DNA from 3 places in the Margalitia sp. FSL K6-0131 genome. Region 2 is predicted to be linked to each of the others. Evidence: riboswitches for the same ligand, from Rfam matches in the RefSeq annotation. Region 2 holds a riboswitch; each other region holds the start of a gene.
The links. Region 2 has a riboswitch for cyclic di-GMP ahead of NSQ59_RS09420 (type II secretion system protein). Riboswitches for the same ligand answer to the same signal wherever they lie in the genome.
Positions count from the first base shown of each region.

Region 1: another riboswitch for cyclic di-GMP. It lies ahead of NSQ59_RS20220 (hypothetical protein); the one in region 2 lies ahead of NSQ59_RS09420 (type II secretion system protein).
Region 3: another riboswitch for cyclic di-GMP. It lies ahead of NSQ59_RS22445 (hypothetical protein); the one in region 2 lies ahead of NSQ59_RS09420 (type II secretion system protein).

Region 1 is NZ_JBBOZS010000001.1:4,132,951-4,139,171, forward strand. Features, by position in the region: gene NSQ59_RS20210 (methyl-accepting chemotaxis protein) at 26-1,180, opposite strand; gene NSQ59_RS20215 (hypothetical protein) at 1,224-1,934, opposite strand; gene NSQ59_RS20220 (hypothetical protein) at 1,981-2,349, opposite strand; cyclic di-GMP riboswitch class I at 2,492-2,578, opposite strand; gene yiaA (inner membrane protein YiaA) at 2,834-3,304, opposite strand; gene NSQ59_RS20230 (vWA domain-containing protein) at 3,780-5,204, shown strand; gene NSQ59_RS20235 (5-methyltetrahydropteroyltriglutamate--homocysteine S-methyltransferase) at 5,684-6,221, opposite strand, start outside.
Region 2 is NZ_JBBOZS010000001.1:1,953,807-1,960,027, forward strand. Features, by position in the region: gene NSQ59_RS09405 (GspE/PulE family protein) at 1-976, shown strand, start outside; gene NSQ59_RS09410 (type IV pilus twitching motility protein PilT) at 987-2,027, shown strand; gene NSQ59_RS09415 (type II secretion system F family protein) at 2,027-3,235, shown strand; cyclic di-GMP riboswitch class II at 3,326-3,409, shown strand; gene NSQ59_RS09420 (type II secretion system protein) at 3,490-3,948, shown strand; gene NSQ59_RS09425 (prepilin peptidase) at 4,078-4,833, shown strand; gene pilM (type IV pilus biogenesis protein PilM) at 4,849-5,823, shown strand; gene NSQ59_RS09435 (PilN domain-containing protein) at 5,834-6,221, shown strand, end outside.
Region 3 is NZ_JBBOZS010000001.1:4,577,060-4,583,280, forward strand. Features, by position in the region: gene NSQ59_RS22430 (NADH dehydrogenase subunit 5) at 1-617, opposite strand, end outside; gene NSQ59_RS22435 (DUF2294 domain-containing protein) at 1,086-1,469, opposite strand; one part of gene NSQ59_RS22440 (IS3 family transposase) at 1,632-2,530, opposite strand; one part of gene NSQ59_RS22440 (IS3 family transposase) at 2,530-2,791, opposite strand; gene NSQ59_RS22445 (hypothetical protein) at 3,520-3,810, opposite strand; cyclic di-GMP riboswitch class I at 4,040-4,126, opposite strand; gene NSQ59_RS22450 (aldose epimerase family protein) at 4,268-5,125, opposite strand; gene NSQ59_RS22455 (hypothetical protein) at 5,227-5,388, shown strand.

The DNA.
Region 1 (6,221 bases), 2.2 Mb from region 2:
CCTTATTTTCACCATCTTGTCTCACTTAAGCTTCAGCAGTTTCAACACCATTACTCCATACAAGTAATTTGTTTACATCATTTTTTAACTCTACAAGATCTTTTGCTTCCTCTACAAGTTTTTCCATTGTATGTAGTTCATCATCACTAATTTCAATTAGTTCCTCAAACATTTCAACAGATTCCCGAGAAATAGAAGCTATCTCCACAATTGCTGTCATTATCTGCTGAGTAGCAGAAGATAATTCTTCTGTACTTGCGGAAGTATTTTCATTATTTTCAGCAATGATCTTTGTAGTAGATAGTATCTTTTCGAACATGGCTCCAACCTCGACAATAGTCGAATTTGTTTCTTTAAATTCTTCTGTTCCCTGTTGCATGGACTCGACAACTATTTCCGTTTCTTCTTGTATATTCTTTACAATATTTGATACTTCAGAAGAAGACTGGCGTGATTGTTCGGCCAATTTTCGAACCTCATCCGCAACAACCGCAAATCCTTTACCATGTTCCCCCGCACGGGCAGCTTCTATTGCTGCATTCAATGCTAATAAATTAATTTGTTCTGAAATCCCTGTAATCACTTTTACAATAGTGCCGATTTCGTGAGATTTTTCTCCGAGTTTATTTATTGCATCAGATGTTGTATTTATCGTTTGATTAAATTGCTCCATCTTTTCTAAGGAATTCTTTAGCTTCTCGTTTCCATCTTGCGTCAATGCTAAGGTAGTATTCGATTGTTCTGAAATTTGATTGGATCTCACTGATAGATCTTCGATAGCCTGTGCCATTTCTTCCATAGATGCGGCGCTTTCTTCTGTGGCGACTAATTGTTTCTGTAAGCCTCTGCCTACCTCATCAATTGCCGCTCTTACAATATCGGCTTTCTCAGAAGCATATTCACCCGTTTCAGCGAGATTTTCTCCTATATCATTGACATTTTTTGAAAAGGAAAAAAACGTTTCCCTAACTCGGCTGAAAAACTCAATTAATTGATTAAATACAGTATGATCAGAACTTCTTTCATTCACTTTATTTATGATATTACCTGCTGCTACTTCTTTCATTCCATTTATTATCTCTTTATTAATTTGATGACGTTTTATTGAATAATACCGGTAAGCAAAATAGACTGATACCACCAATAAAATAACAATAATACCTAGCAAAATAGCTTCCATGATATATAAATCCCCTAACTCCTTTTAATTATTGATCATTATTTTAAAGCTCTTTTAATAGAATATATGTTCCATCCGCTACATTTTCAGGAATACCATTCAATTTACTATTTTCCTGATATTTATGAACAATATAATTTCCATCTAAATCTATATATTTTTGTATATTATGATATTTTTCCATTACACGTATAGACTTCGGATTTGTCGCTTCCGCTAAAATAGCCTTCAACCCTTGTGTTTTTGCTTTTGTAATCAAACTATTTCCTAATTGTTGAATAATTTCGTGCCGGTCATGTTCCGCAATTACTCCTAACATGAATAGGTGCAATAACTCTCCATCTCGGATTTCTTTTCCGTGTCGTTTTTGATAATCTTCCATGAAACGTTTATCCACATCTTCCAAAACATGCAGAATGACATTCATATCATAAAAAGAACCTTCAAATACATCTTCTCCGATAATCTCTGGTGCATTTGTATCTCCAGCAAGCACCCCAACAACATTATTGTTACCATCCAAAGCGACTGCGCAATATCCCTGCTCTACAGTAGAGTCTAAATAATCCTTGGTAAACTGATAGAAATCATCATAATCTAAATGTAATTGACCTACCATCGGTTCCTGAACCCATTTCCCAGCAACATCCACTCCAATAAATGTTCTAGCAAGACACTCTGCTGCTTTCTGAATTAAATCTGTTTGTTCCTTTGTAACAATTTCATAGGTATATAACGCTTGTGTTGTTTGCACTAGTTGATCTTCCTTTCAAATAATAGATGAAAAATTATCTTTCTATTTACATAGAGTAAGGTACTTTATCGACAAATGTACCTGCGAACACTATTCTTTCAAGTGCATTCCTAATTTGCACTTGAGCAATTTTAGAGGAAGGTTTTACTACAAGGATATCCTTAAAACCTAAGCTAGAATAAAATTTCATCGTTTGCTCCAACTGCGGTACAACCTTTGATGGGACAGGTGTTTGGTGAGTCGCATCGACAACAAACGTATATTCTTGTCTTGTTACTTTATTAATCGTATCCTGTAAATCTATCATATAACCTTCTACATCTTCCTCCCTCATTAATCCATGCACCTGTACATGAACTTCCTTCGCGCCTTCATTAATTGCCATTTTGTATTTCTTTTTATCTACGACTATCATCTTTTCATCTCCTTTTTCTCTATAGTCTGCTATACTTCTTTGTTAACCTTTGCACATTCTTTTCGAACGAGTGCAATAAAAAAAGCTATCCCAGATACAGATAAGGACAGCCAAATCATCGAATAATCGCATGTTTATTATTCTTGGCAACCCGACTATCATTATCCTAGAGGATATTAGACTCGTAGCTTTGCGTCCTTACCTTTCGATAAGTTTGCCTTTTTCAATTTTAGACAAAAAAGCAGTACTAAGCTCATGATGATATTGAACTATTACATTATAAATTATTTATAATTTTTTGTCGAACTAGAATTTTTTACTTTGTTTGCATATGATTAGGCAAATCCCAATGCATCGTTATATATAGGAAAAGAAGCATTCGACATAAAATGACGAATGCTTCTTTTTCATTAGAGATATCTTATTTTTTTATGGATGTGGCGCTTTCTCGTTAGTTTGATACGGCAGAACCGTCCCCGCGTGTTCAATCTCTTTCTCTTGCTCTCTGTGTATCTCTAATATTTTTTTGAACTGTTATGGCCGCAAATAAACTAAGGACAAATGCCATGCCATAAAAACCCTTTTCGCTTAAAACAATACTTCCCGCATTGTATAAACCGATGGCCATTAATAAAATGGATATCATAAGTGCAATCCAACTAATGCCATAATAAATATTGGTAACCGGTATACCCTCATCTTTATCTCTGACCGCTTTTTGTAAGGATACCGCTGAATAAAGTCCAAATATTAAAACCGCAAAGTAATACCCTTTTTCGTTCAATTCCATCGTTGCATTAAACAAACCGATAAGATAAGCAACAACACCTATTAACAGCGCTGCCCAAGAAGCACCTTTGAAAGCTGGAGTCGGTTCTCCCTCTTTTCTTTCCACTTTCACCTTTGGTTCATTTTGTTTTTCTTTATCCATTAAAATCTCATTATCAACAGACATCGAAAGTTTCTCCCCCCATATTCATTTCTCAGAAAAGTAGAACACCATCACCATAGCTCATGATCGTGTTCTGCCTACACCTATTATATAGAGTTTTTTCTAAATGGTATATATTTTCAGTCAATTCCTTTTTATTATTTTTATACTCGCAAATAAGGGAAAACACACTGCCAAGTCTTTTTGTTTCGTTACAACTTGTGTTCCTGAACACCCTGTCATCAAGAGTAAAGCAAAACAAACAATGACCGAAATCTGTTTGTACACATATTCGAGATTAGATTGGTCTGGGTTTCATCTGATTTATTTTATACGACTCAGGAAGTACTTTTTCACTAGTCTTATAGGTATAAAGTCGGAATTTTTAATTATAAGGAAAAAAGGTAAAAACTTTTCGCTATAATTGGAAGATATAGTATGTATTTACAATTTTGTTAGTGCAAAAATCACATTTTTTGCTTGAAGAGGAGTGGGGGAAATGAAAAAACTGTTAGGAATTTTTTTAACGGTTAATTTGCTACTTGTCGGCTGCAACGGAGAAAAAGTCGCCAATAAAGAAAACGATCATTCCAGAAAAACAAAAAAGGCGGAAGCGGTGCAAAAGAAAGAGAAGAATAATTGGCAATCAATACTAAACGATATCCAGCTGGATTCAACCAAAGAAGCTTTAAAGGATCAAAAAGCTGGAATATTAGTAAAAGATAATACGATGGAACAAGAAACAAAAGATGTCCCATTGTTCCCGACTGATATGGACAGCGAACTGAAGGGTAAGCTGACAGAACAATTAAAGTCATTAACGGAGGAAACGAAGAACCCGGAAAAGCTTGAAAAAGGATTACTCTATTTACTTGGGAGTCCCTATTATAAGGATGTCATTGAAAAAGCAGAAGCATTTAAACCTGACTTTAAAGAACCGGATTTGCCGGAACCGGAAAAAATGACTAAAACAGAAAATGGGAAAGCAAAAAGCTCAAAAGCAATCATATTACTGGATGCGAGCTCCAGTATGCTGCAGAAAGTTGGAGGCAAAATGAAGATGGCCATTGCCAAAGATGCGGTCAAACGTTTTGCGAAAACAATCGGGCAAACAAGTGATGTTTCTCTCATTGTATATGGACATGTCGGAAGTTCTGCTGATAAAGATATGAAAAAGTCGTGCAGCGCAATTGAAGAGAAATATACAATGGGAAAATACAACGAAAACACGTTTGTCAAAGCGGTAAACTCCTTTCAAGCGAAAGGGTGGACACCGCTTGCAGGAGCGATAAAGAAAGCGAAGGAAATGGCAAAAGACTATGAAGCCGATACGACGATTTATATCGTCAGTGACGGTGCGGAAACCTGCGGAGGCAATCCAGTAAAAGAAGCCGAAGCATTCGCATCTGTAAATAATGAGTATAAAGTAAACATCATCGGCTTTGATGTAGATTCCAAATCGGAAGATCAATTAAAGAAAGTGGCGGACGCGGGGAACGGCAAGTATTATTCCGCTAATAATCCGAACGATTTAAGTAAAACCATCGAAGAACAATGGCTTCCTTCCGCGCTCGATCTTGCTTATTCTTTTACGAAGGCACCTGATCCATGGGAAGTTTTAGCAGAGTATAAACGATTTGATTCACTAAGTGAACCGCTGAAAAATATGATATCGCGCGAAAATGACAGATATACGAAAGCAGTCCAGTTACTGGAAGAAAACCATTGGATCGATTCGGAGACATCTTCAACCCTGCGGAACTGGTTATCCGAAAGAAACGAACAATTACGAAATTTCGCTTCCCAATTAAGTCAAGAAAAATATAAAGAAATCGATGACAGAGCGAGTGAAATTAGTAAAAAGGTAAAAGAATGGACAGATAGAATGTGGAAGCTGAGAAAAGAAAGCGGGAAAGTATGGTAGTAAAGTAAGAAACGAACATGATTTGAACATTTTTACCCCGGCATGAAAATTATTCTGGGCCAATCGATATCAAAGCTGTATTCATGAAATCAGATTTTCTATTTCCACAAAGATTCCCTAGTCCACTATAAACTTTTCTATCGGTTTATGGTAAGATTAAATTCCTTGGCAGGGGCAACTAAAAAAGAGAGTTTGCATTTTATTGCGAACTCTCTTTTTTTCATGAGGAGCACTTGAACATTTTGTGTTAGGGCTTGAATAATTAAAAAATCAGATACTTTTCTACGATAAATAAAACTTAATATGAAAATTGGAAGAATGTGCATGCGATAGAAGGCAAGAATAATAAATAGACAATCGTTCATTTCAAATTCTGCCTATTTCATCTTTCCTAGAAAAAACACCCAAAACTGTTTATTTAACAACACTTTTGGGTGATTCACCGTTTTAAAACAACTTGGTTAAAAATTAGTTATTTCCTATCCCCATATTTCTTTAGAAATATCTACAATATATTTCAACTTCGCCCATTGTTCTTCTTCGGATAAAATATTCCCATGATGAGTAGAAGCAAAACCGCATTGAGGGCTGATACATAATTGCTCTAATGGTACGTATTTTGTTGCTTCCTTCACGCGTGCTTTAATGGTCTCCTTATCTTCTAATTTACCATGCTTCGATGTGAAGACACCCAGCACGACTTGGGGGCCCCCATTTGGAATGTATTCCAAAGGTTTGAAATCTCCCGAACGATCGTCATCATATTCCAGGAAAAATCCGTTGACTTTTTCTTTTGCAAATAAGGTTGGCGCGATTTTTGCATAACTGCCTTCAAAAGCCCATTTCGATCGGTAGTTACCACGGCAAAGATGAGTCGTTACAATTAGATCTTCCGGTTTATCCTCCAGTACTCCATTTGCAACACGTAAGGCTAATTCTATTAATTCTTCACGGGAATAACCGCTATCATGAAATGGAATTTCCGGTGCATTAAGACCTGCAATGTAGACATCATCT
Region 2 (6,221 bases):
AGTAATAGGAAATTTAAGAATTACAGAAAACCGTTTGCCACAAGACGGCCGTGTAAAATTAACAGTGCAACAAAGGCAAGTTGATTTAAGAATATCCATTCTTCCAACGATTAATGGTGAAAAAGTAGTTATTCGTATATTAGATTTACAAAATGTAAAAAAGAATATATCAGAAATTGGATTTAATAGAATGAATCTTCAATCCTTTGTTAAATTAATCGAGAAACCCTCAGGTCTTCTCCTGATTACAGGTCCAACAGGGTCCGGAAAAACTTCCACTCTGTATGCTGGACTGCATCATTTAAATTCTGAAGCGGTAAACATCGTAACGATAGAAGATCCTGTTGAATATCAACTAGAGGGAATAAATCAAGTACAAGTAAACCCGCAAATCGGACTCGATTTTTCAAAGGGATTACGTGCACTGCTGCGTCAGGATCCAAATATCATCATGATTGGGGAAATAAGAGACAGTGAAACAGTGGAAATTGCAGTAAGATCGGCATTGACTGGCCATTTAGTCCTTAGCACGATGCATACAAATGATTCTATTTCTACTATTCCGAGACTATTAGATATGAATGTTGAGCCTTATTTAGTTGTTTCGGCACTATCTGGTGTAGTTGCTCAAAGACTAGTACGAAAATTATGTAAAGATTGTACAGAACCATATGAGCCTACAATGATGGAAAAACAATTATTTGAGAAAAGAGGCTTGCAAGTTCAGACTCTCTATCGCGGCAAGGGCTGCTCCTCTTGCCGGCAAACTGGTTATAAAGGGCGATTGGCGATACATGAGCTTTTTATAATAGACGATGATATTCGTCATTTACTATATAATAATCAGAATATGGAAGAGATTAAGCTTGCAGCATTAAAAAAAGGAATGCTTTTCTTAATAGATGACGGATTGTTAAAAGCTAAGTCTGGGTTAACAACGGTTGATGAAATACTTAGAGTAACTTTACCGGACTAGGGGGATATACATGAAAGAAAAACTAGATGCAATATTGACCGCTGCATTTGAAATTGGCACTTCAGATATCCATTTAACGGTTGGAGTGCCGCCAATGATGAGGTTAAATGGAGAATTAAAAAAATTTGGACAAGAGCCGCTCAAGCCTAGTGATACAGAAGAAATGGCAAAAGCGATTATTCCTGATTCCATGTGGAAGCAATTTAAAGAAACAGGGGAACTTGATTTTTCCTATGGAATAGAAGGGGTTTCACGTTTTCGAGTGAATGCATTTCACCAACGTTCATGTATCAGTTTAGCTATTAGGGTTATTCCTACTAGAATCCCTACATTTGACGAATTAGGATTGCCATCGGTTCTTAGCGACCTTGCTATACAGCCCCAAGGTCTGATATTAGTGACAGGGCCAACCGGAAGTGGAAAGTCGACTACTTTAGCAGCGATGCTAGATAAGATGAATCGTACCGTTAAAAAACATATTATTACACTAGAAGACCCTATTGAATATTTACATAAACACGGGACATGTATCATTGACCAGCGAGAAATAGGGTTTGATACAAAATCATTCTCCAATGCCTTAAGAGCATGTTTAAGACAAGATCCCGATGTTATCCTCGTGGGTGAGATGAGGGATTTAGAAACAATATCAACGGCGATAACTGCTGCAGAAACAGGACACTTGGTACTAGCTACCTTGCATACAACGGACGCACCGACAACTATTGATCGAATCATTGATGTATTTCCATCAGAACAACAAGCACAAGTTAGAATTCAATTGGCTTCCGTATTACGGGCTATCATTTCGCAAAGATTATTTCAACATAAGCAACAAAATAGCAGAATTGGTGCCTTTGAGATTTTAATTAATAATCCTGCAATCCGAAATTTAATTCGCAATGAAAAAATCCATCAAATTCAAAGCGTTATGCAAACAAGTAAAGCAGCGGGAATGCAAACGATGCAAATGGCGATTCAAGCTTTAGTGGAACAAGAAAAAATTTCAGCAAATGACGCTAGACCATATTTATTGGATGGTGTTCTTTAATGGCAGTCTTTCAATATATCGGAAGGAATCGAAAAGGTGAAAGGGTAAAAGGCAAACTGAAGGCGGCAAATTATAATGAAGCCGTTTTAAAGATGAAAGAAAAAGGTATTGCGATCCGTTCTTTAACAGAATTAAAGGGAATATTGTATCGGGAAATTAATGTTATAAAGCCAAATATAAAGCATAAAGATTTAGTCATTTATATTCGTCAATTCAGTACATTGATTAAGGCGGGAATTAGCGTTGTTGATTCAACAAAAATTTTAGCGGAGCAAACAGTAAATCGTGTTTTAAAACAAACCCTTTACAATATATATGAGGATATTCAAACAGGAAAATCTTATACCGAAGCGGCTGAAAAATTTCCAACTATTTTTCCCTCCATGTTTATCAATATGATGAAAGCTGGGGAGGCTAGCGGTCAAATAGAGGAGATTTTGGAAAGAATGGCTGTTTATTTTGAAAAGCAGCATCAAACTCGGCAGAAAATTAAGGCGGCAATGTCCTATCCAATCATATTGGCAATTATATCAATAGCGGTAGTTATCTTTATGCTAGCTGTGATTGTTCCCAAATTTGCTGGCATGTTTGCTTCATTTAATGCAAAATTGCCAGCTTTAACATTGTGGCTGCTAAATTCTAGTCAATTTGTTGTGCATTATTTTTGGTTATTTATACTTTTTCTGCTGTTGTTGTTATTAGGATATTATTTATTGGTAAGGTCGAAAAATGGCAGCTTTTATTTGGACATGATAAAACTTAAAATTCCAGTATTCGGAAAAATTATCCAAAAAGCAGCTTTAGCAAGGATGACTAGAACTCTTAGCACATTATTTGCTTCTTCCGTTCCGATATTGCATGCAATCAGCATTGTGGAAAATGTCGTTGGAAATCAAGTGATTGCCAAAATCCTTGGCGAATCAAAGAATTATATAGAAGAGGGAAAGTCAATTGCAGAACCCATGAAGGATCATTGGGCTATTCCCCCTCTAGTTTCACAAATGATGATCATAGGCGAACAATCAGGAACAATAGACTATATGTTAGAAAAAGTTGCGGAATTTTATGAATCTGAGGTTGATCAGGCAACAGAGCAATTGAAATCTCTTTTAGAGCCTATGATGATTGTTTTTCTCGCCGGAGTTGTAGGAACGATTGTTGCGGCCATCACCATCCCAATGTATAGCGTGTTTCAAAATATCCAATAAATCGACTATCACTATAAAAATTATGTATAGATTAGTAAAAATATGTTGTAATAGCGATATTTGGAATAGTATAATGAGCTTAGATTTAAGATAGAAATTGGAAGCGAAGAAGAGTCATTTGTATATGGGCACTTGAATGGCTCGGAGCTTGTAGTGCAACCCGCCAATTTTATGTTTATTAACCTATTAACATCCTAGATTAATAAATATGAAGTTGGCTTTTTTATTACATATTTAAAGAAGGAGAAGAGAAAATGAGAAGCAGATTCCAAAAGGTAATGAAGAATCAAAAAGGGATGACTCTTGTTGAATTGCTTGCTGTAATTGTTATTCTTGCGATTGTAACCGCTATTGCAGTGCCTAGTGTAGGGGGACTTATCAACAAATCACGGACAGATGCACACATTTCAAACGGGTTAATGATTATTAATGCTGCGAAGATAGGTGTGGCTGCGCAAGATGATAAAATTCTCCCAAGTTCAACAGGAACTAGGGATTTAAAATTAAGTGAATTAGTGAGTGCTGGTTATCTAGATAATATTCCACAGGACCCTTCTAAAAAGGGAGATAAATATAATGATGAAAAAAGTAAAGTAACCATTACAAAAGATAGTAATGGAAAATATAACTATACAATCGTTCTAGTATCTTCTGGTGGAACTGAGGTTGTAAATGCAGATGAATCAAAATTAAATGCAGGAAACGCAAAATAAACTGATATCTTTATAATCAAAAAAAGGGGCATCCAATGCTCCTTTTTTTATAACATATATTTCTATCATATGATAATATACAAATAATGAAAGTGTCATAAATTGAAAAGGAGCACAAACTCTCAACCAATGAATATATTTTGGACAATCTATTTTGCAGTAGTAGGTTTGATTCTTGGATCTTTCTTTAACGTAGTGGGCTTACGTATCCCTGAAAAAAAATCACTTATTTATCCAGGATCACAGTGTCCGCACTGTAAGCATAAATTGCGCTGGTTTGAATTAATCCCCGTATTTTCTTTTATTTTTCAATTAGGAAAATGCCGTTCCTGTAAAACATCTATTTCTTATATCTATCCTGTTATGGAGGCAATTACAGGGTGCTTATTTGCATTCGCATATGCTAAATCAGGCTGGGGAATTGAGCTGCTATTTGCTTTATTGCTTTTATCATTAATAGTGATTATTACAGTATCAGATCTTATTTATATGATTATTCCAGATAAAATTCTATTAATTTTTACCGTAATATTTATTATCTTAAAGATTATGTTTCCTTCCGAACCTTGGTGGGACCCTATAGTCGGGGCTGTTTTTGGATTTGCCCTATTATTTCTAATAGCTATATTAAGTAAAGGTGCAATGGGCGGTGGAGATATTAAATTATTTTTTGTCCTTGGCATAATACTAGGGCTAAAATATACTTTTTTAACGTTCCTAATTGCTACTTTCCTTGGTGCAGTCTTTGGTATTTTAATGATGATTGCACGAAAATATAAAAAGAGAAAACCTATACCATTCGGCCCTTTCATTGGTGCAGGTGCAATTCTATCATTTTTTTTCGGAGATAATATTATTTCATGGTATGTAAGCATGTTTATGTAATGGGGAGTGAAGTAAATGGACCTACAACTATTTTCTAGACAGCATCGTTTACATTTAATGTTTACGGACCATTACGTTCGTTTTATCGTAACCGGTAAAAATAATGTTATCCTTAAATTTGGTCAAAAATGCTTACCTAAAGGAGTTCTCCGTGGTGGACTAATTGAAGATGCTCCCACATTAAGGACTTTACTGGAGCAATTTCTCTACGAAAATAAAATTAGAAGAATGCCTACATATTTGTGTCTATCGGATGGACATACCATTGTAAGAAAGGTGCTTGTTCCAGAGGAGGTTCCTACAGAAGAAATTAAAGGCTATCTTTACATGTCTGTCGGGGAGAGCCTGCATTTGCCATTTGAAGATCCGCTTATTGAAGCAGTAGAATGGAAGGCAGGTCAAGATCATCGTGAGGTTTTAATGATTTCTTCACGTGAATCGGTTGTCCAGCAATATGTAAATCTTTTAAAAAAAATAAAATTAAAACCGGTTGTGATGGATTTATCCATTCTGTCTTTATATCGTTTATATTATCATTTGGATCTTGCCAGCCGAGATGAGCATCTTTTAGTTGTTCAAATTCAATTAGCATACATCCAATTATCGATATTCTACGAACATAAACCATTATATGTTCATCAAATTCATTTTACTGATCAATTCGAATTAGAATTTCAATCCTCAAGATATACTTATGAAAATTGGGCAATGAAAGAGGATTCTCAAGTGAAAACAGGACAAATTCAACAAATAGAACGGGAAATCGATCGAATTCGAAACTTCTATCAATTTAATTTAACAAATGGTCAATATGAAATAAATAAATTATTAATAGCTGGAGAGCATCCATATATTAGCCAGTACGTGGAACAATTAAAAGAGCATAGTACTATTAAGGTTCAACCCCTTACAGACTCATTATTCCAGACAAAAAAGAATATTAACATCCCACCCGTTTTTTCGGAATGCATCGGTTTAACATTAAAGTAGGTGTAAATGCATGCTAGTAGACATTAATCTTATAGAAAAAAAACACCGTCCCAATTTATTTTGGTTTGTCCTATCAGGGATTCTGATTATTTTGGCAGTCTCCCTAGCTATTTTTTATTCCTATTATACGTCTATAAAACAGCAAGAGGCAGTATTGAATAGCCAATTAATCTATGAAAAACAATTAAATAAAGTAAAACAAAATATTCCGATTGATAAAAAGCAGCAGGCTATCCTTGATTTAAAGAAGGCAATACAGTGGGCAAATGATTACCCCATTTCAACTGTAAGCATGTTAAAGGAAATCATTACGCTATTGCCAGAAAGGGGATTTATTACAAATTTTTCTTTACGGGATGACCGCACAGTCCAATTAACGGTGCAATTTGATACTAGTA
Region 3 (6,221 bases), 2.6 Mb from region 2:
ATCCCTGTTTTCTCCCAAGAATCAAGGTGGGCTAAACTCCCGTCCTTTAAAGCTGACGATAGCTGCCATTGTCCTGTAACATGGGAAAGCCAAATAATTGCAAATACAATAGCAATCCAACTTAATGCAAATAAACGACCAGATATGGTTGCTGCTTCATGAGCCACTTTCCATCCACGGTTCAACCGTATAAGTGAGATAAGTCCAATAAGAGTAACTCCCCAACAAATGGCCATTAAGCGTAAATCATCACTTAACCATGCAAGCGAGGCTGCGCCGGTAGTGAATGTAAAAAGAATAAAATATTTCCGATAAGAGTGATCCCCCATTAAGTAACGTACGGAAAAACGTTGAATGATTAATCCAAGAAAAAGAACAAAGAATGCCAATAACCACGCTATAGAGTCTAGGTGCCAAGGACCAAAAATTCCTTTTGCCTTCGTATTAATAAGAGCAAATAAAGCAACCAATGGGGGTAAAGACACAATTCCAATATGGATATTAACGTAACGCAATGGTATCCGTGGATATAAAAACAACAGACCACTTAGACCGGAAATCACCAGTACACAATAAAATATATTTAATAATGATGACAAACTAAGGGAAAATAACATATAACGGTCCTCCATCTAAATGGCGCTTACTTATATAATTCCTTTTAAAAAGGTTGATATATATTCCAGATAATACTTATAAAGAAAAACGCAGAAGCTAGACAATGACTAATCTGTAAATTCATTTCTCGCATTTAAATAAAAAAACCGACAACTTCAAAATTCCAACGATGATTAAAATCATTGGAATTTTGTAAATTGTCGGTTTCAATTCAACTAACCATAAAGTTTTTTGAAATGCTACCAATTATTATCAACATGTATGCGTTCGAATGAAAAAACAGTATATCTCCATCTTATCAATCAGATTATAGACTGTACCGATTTTTACGTCACAATAAAAACTTTTTCATCCAGTCAATATATAAATATTGAAATGAATGCTCAAGTTATAATTAAGATTAAAAACGCCATATTTAGTTAACTTTAGGATATTCCATACTGCACACATTTGTCAACAATTTAGACTTAATCCTGCCCATTATTGCTGTTTATCTTTTTCTCAAGATCATTAAATAATTTGAAAACCATCAGTCGTTCTCCAGTACGAGAGCTTATATCGGTATGGAATCCCTTTACTTCCTCCCCAGTAATCGTCAATATAATTTCCTTAAGATTCTCTATCCCAGATTCAACTAACTCAGATCGTGTTTTTTTTATAGTCAACATTCCATCTTTGGTTTCACAAACAGTATATTCTGCTGGAGTTAAAATTCCTTGTAAATTGACAATGATCATATCCCTTAATATATCTGTTTTAACAGATAAAGAGCCTCTTCCAAGATAGTCCTTTTCCCATTGTGTTATGGCCTTACTTATTTCCGATTCAATAAAACCTTTCGAAACTTTCAATATTATATATCCTCCTTGTACTAAAAATCCGTACACTCCTTATTAAACAATTGATACTACGTCAAGAAAATAGACACAGATTTTTCTACCGCGCTTTCGCTTGGTGGCCTTCATCAAAAAGTTTAAATAAAGTGCGATTTAAACTTTTTGATGAAGGTAAAATCAAGCTGCAGAATTACTATACATTCGCTCAAATTCATTTGGTGTACAGTAGCCCAATGTTGAATGAATCCGCTTAGAATTGTAGAAGAACTCGATGTATTCAAATAATGATTTCTTCGCTTCTTCTCTTGTTCTATACTTGGTTTGATAAACTAACTCACGTTTAAGAATACCGTGAAACGATTCAATGCAAGCATTGTCATAACAGTTTCCTTTACGGCTCATACTACCAATCATATGATACTTTTTTAATAGTTTCTGATACTCAGAGGAAGCATATTGAACACCTCTGTCTGAGTGATGAATGACGCCTTTTCCCGGCTTTTGACGCTTGTAAGCCATTTTTAATGCAGAGATAACCAATTCCTTTGTCATAGTTTTGCCCATAGCCCAACCTACTATTTTACGAGAATATAAGTCCATTACGGTCGCCAAATACAACCAGCCCTCATTGGTCGGTATATAAGTGATATCCGTTACCCAAAATTGGTTTGGTTTGCTTGCTTTAAACTGTCGATCTAGGACGTTTTCACTTACTGGATGTTTATGTTTTGAATTGGTCGTAGCCTTGTATTTCTTGACTGTACAAGACTTCCATTGGTTCTTCGTCATAATACGGGAAACCGTACGCTCACTTACCTTCATGCCACGTTTATTAAGGGTTTTAGTAATTTTCACGCTGCCGTAACGTTGTTTAAATTCTAAATGGGTCTTCAGAATTTTTTGTGCTAATTTCTCGTGCTTTTTCTGCCGGTTACTTTTTGGTCGGTTTAACCATTTGAAGTAACCACTCTTGGATACTCCCAGGACTTTGCACATCTTCTCCACTCGGAATTGGGAGCGATTCTTATGAATAAATTCATATTTTACCGAGGGCTTTTCGCGAAGTAGTGCATCGCCTTTTTTAAGATTTCATTTTCCTCCTTTAAATCGCGCATTTCTTTCTGAAGAGCTTTTAAAGCAGCACCTTCCGAGGAGAAAGATTGTACAGCCTTGATTTCCGGTTGTTGACCATACTTTTTCATCCAACCATGTAATGTATTTTCGTTTACACCAACTTCTCTCGCCACTTGAGCTACAGATTTATGGTTTTCGCTAATATACTTTACAGTTTCAATTTTAAAAGACTCTTCGTATCGTTTACCATTACCTTTTGCCATACGGACACACCTCATTATAATTGATATATTTATTATAACAATCTGTGTCCACTTTTTAGTCTAGCATCAAATTTCCTTTTTTATTTTAATAAATGTATTAGTATATGTTTTATAGCTTTTATAGAAAGCTACAATAACTTATTGCATTGAATTCCTAACACGGTTTTCTTTCATGGTAACTTACGATTCTGATCATTAACGATTCCTCTTTGGTCATTTAAGTTAGCCACCTATATTTTATCAAAGGCTCTTTACATATACTATAGTACCTTTGAGAAGAAAACTTGAAAAACATCCTAATCTTTTTAAGTAGAGTGCCCCGAATCGAATCACATATTAGGATTGAAAAGAACTCGTGTATTTTATGTTATCAGAGAAAAAATGGATTATTAAGTTAGTTATGGGGGGATCCAGTCCACTAATATAATGAACGAATGAGGTTCAAGATGAAAAAAGCTCCTCCAGATGGAAAAGCAATGGTTGGTTATGGAGAACTTAGCTATAAATAAGAGCTAAATTCTTCCTTTCATTTTTTTCAGCGTTATGGCAGAAGCAGTATGATCATCACGAGTTCAGTAAATGGATAAAGATTTTCACAATGAACTGCCTTTTAGATTAAATAACTTATAAGACCAATATCAACTTCAGGAACGGAGAAAGTTATCGTCTATAAGTATTTGAAATAACAAGAGGGTCTATAACTTTTACAAGGCTGTATACCAATTATATTATTTTCGCTCTTTGTATTGATCGATTCCATATAAAATATATTGTAGATAACTTATGGGACTCGAATTGCGATTTTTAATAATTTCGAGCATCTCTAAAAGTTCAAGAATTTGTCTCCTCGGTAAATTAGTAAGAATATAATCGACAATTTGATCCCCTGACATCTCAACTTCCAGCTTCTGGTTTACTAAAAAGGTCAAACTATTTGCCGGAAAAATATATGAATATAAATGCTCTTTTATTTGATTATAGCTATATCTATCTGACTTCTGGTTTACGTCTATTGCCATCTTTAATAAAATCCTTCTTTCTTTAAACAATTTTCTCTAAGATAGAGAAACAAATGGAAAAAATGTCTTGGTCAGACAATTTGACTTTGTGGTTTTCTTCACAAAAATCCAGGACAAGACGAGCAGACAGTGGGGAGTAGACCGCATAAAGGAGGAATTCCGAAATCATAATAGGAATACTTAATAAGACAAGATTTCAAAATCTTTTTCATATTATTATCAATAAACTTTCGGTAACCCGGCGATCATCATTCTTCCGAACCTTAGACCCGTGGCTTTGCGTCCCCATTTTTCAAAAGGTTTGCTATTATCGTTGTTTTTACCTTTTAAACATATCATTTTTCGGTTACTTATATCAATCATTTTTCAGCAAAAAAAGAGAGAATTCGACACTTAGATGAAACTATCTATTGAGGCTATGCGATGAAAAAAATTAAAGACAAGGAGACACCTTGTCTTATTCCACCTTGATTTGAAAAAAGGTCGTTAACGACTCATTTGGTTTTAAATACACCAATTCTTCTTTTTGATTCATTTCATATGTTTTTGCCATCCATGGTTCAACACAAACAAATTCCTTCCCATGTTCTGTCCAACAGACAATATAGTTAAATTCCTTGCCATATTCTAATGAAACTAGTTTATTTGTTTCCTCAAGTTTAAATTGGACTTCGTTTTTCACAGTGTCCAGTAACATCAACGATTCTTTTTTATCAGATAAGTCGATGATCCCTTTAAATATTTTCTCTTGATTGTCATTATAATCAAGATATGTTTTGGCGTCAGATTCTATGGTTAATACCTTTTTCGACGTTTTAAAATATGGATGGAATCCGGCATAAAATGGCATTTCTAATTCGGATAAATTTTTATAATCCTGTTCTATATAAAGAGTATTCTCTTTTAAGATATATTTAAAAACAACCTCAAAATCAAATGGATAAGATTTTCTTGTTTCTTCATTACTTTCTAATCTTAAAGTAATCGATAACTCCCCTTCTGTAGAAGTCTTTACTACTTCCCAAGGCATATTTCTCGCAAAACCATGATTTTTCATTTTATAGGTATTTCCTTGAAGTTCGTATTCACCTTTTTGCAATTGTCCGCTTATGGGGAATAAAATTGGAATTCCTCCTCTAATGTTTGCTTCTCTATCTAACAGAGTTTCCCTATTTAAATAAAGAATTTCGGTGCCGCTGATCCCGAATTCTGTGATTATTCCACCGCGTTCCGGTACAACTTTTATGTATGAATCTCCATCTCTTAATTCGTATATTTTTAAACCTTCGTCCATTAGTTCTTGAATTGAATACATTGCACCTGTCTCCTTTTTGCTTCTATATCATTGTTGTTGCTTCCACCCACTATTATGGCATATATTATTAAAAGATTGCATTTGTGCGGAGGGAGACTTATATGAAAAATAAAAAAAAGCAAATCATATTTTTTCTTATATCCATCCTATTTATTTTAGGAGGTTTATTTACCGGGATTTATTGGATGACACATATTGACCAATTTAAGAAAAATGGCATGATTGAACGTAGTACTATTACTTATACTAAAAGTGTTATATAAAGGGAATAGGATTGCTTTTCTTTGGTTTAGTAAGGGGTAACGAGTGGGGAATTTCCGTGCTTTGTTACCGCTTTTGCGTTCTGAATTTGATTGTGGCACAATTATTCATCATCTATTGTTACCTGTTTCATGCTTTAGCACCTTCCATGGGAATATTCAGCCGTTCATTGTTACCATTTTTCCGTTTTATTCTCCTCTTCGGGCACATTCAACCGTTGATCGTTACCGTTTTCCCAGTCCGGCATTGTGTTCAGGCACGATTCTCCTTCTACCGGATTCCCGCTCTGACCTCATAAAAAAGCACGATTAAACGTCCATTTTCAATTAGCGGTAATAAACCTTATCCATTTTTGTCATCTTTCTTTAATATTGGCATCTAATGATAATATACACTCTTTAAAGGTGGTGACTAATATGTGGATTTATATTGTTCTTGCATTTGTCATTATCCTACCCATCATTTTCTTTAGAGTAACTTCAAATACGACAAAACAGATCAATAAAGATATTGAAAAAAATCCTTTTGACCAGCGGAATAACCCTCCGCCACCTCCACCAGGACCGGGAATATTCTAACTTCAGCACCGTTTTTGGTGCATTTTTTGATTCAATTGTGACAATTTTGTTTCTCATCTAATTCTAATTTATTTTTCATTAATTTTTAGGTTTGAGAGATTATGATGTAATTGTTAATAGGACAAGCTAGTAATTTTCCTACTTGATTATGGTCCCCTCCATTATCAAGTAACCCCCTTATTTAAATACCCTAATCCTTTTTCCGGCTTTTATAGCCGGAAATTTTTTTATGAGTTAAAATGAAATAAAAAAAAGGG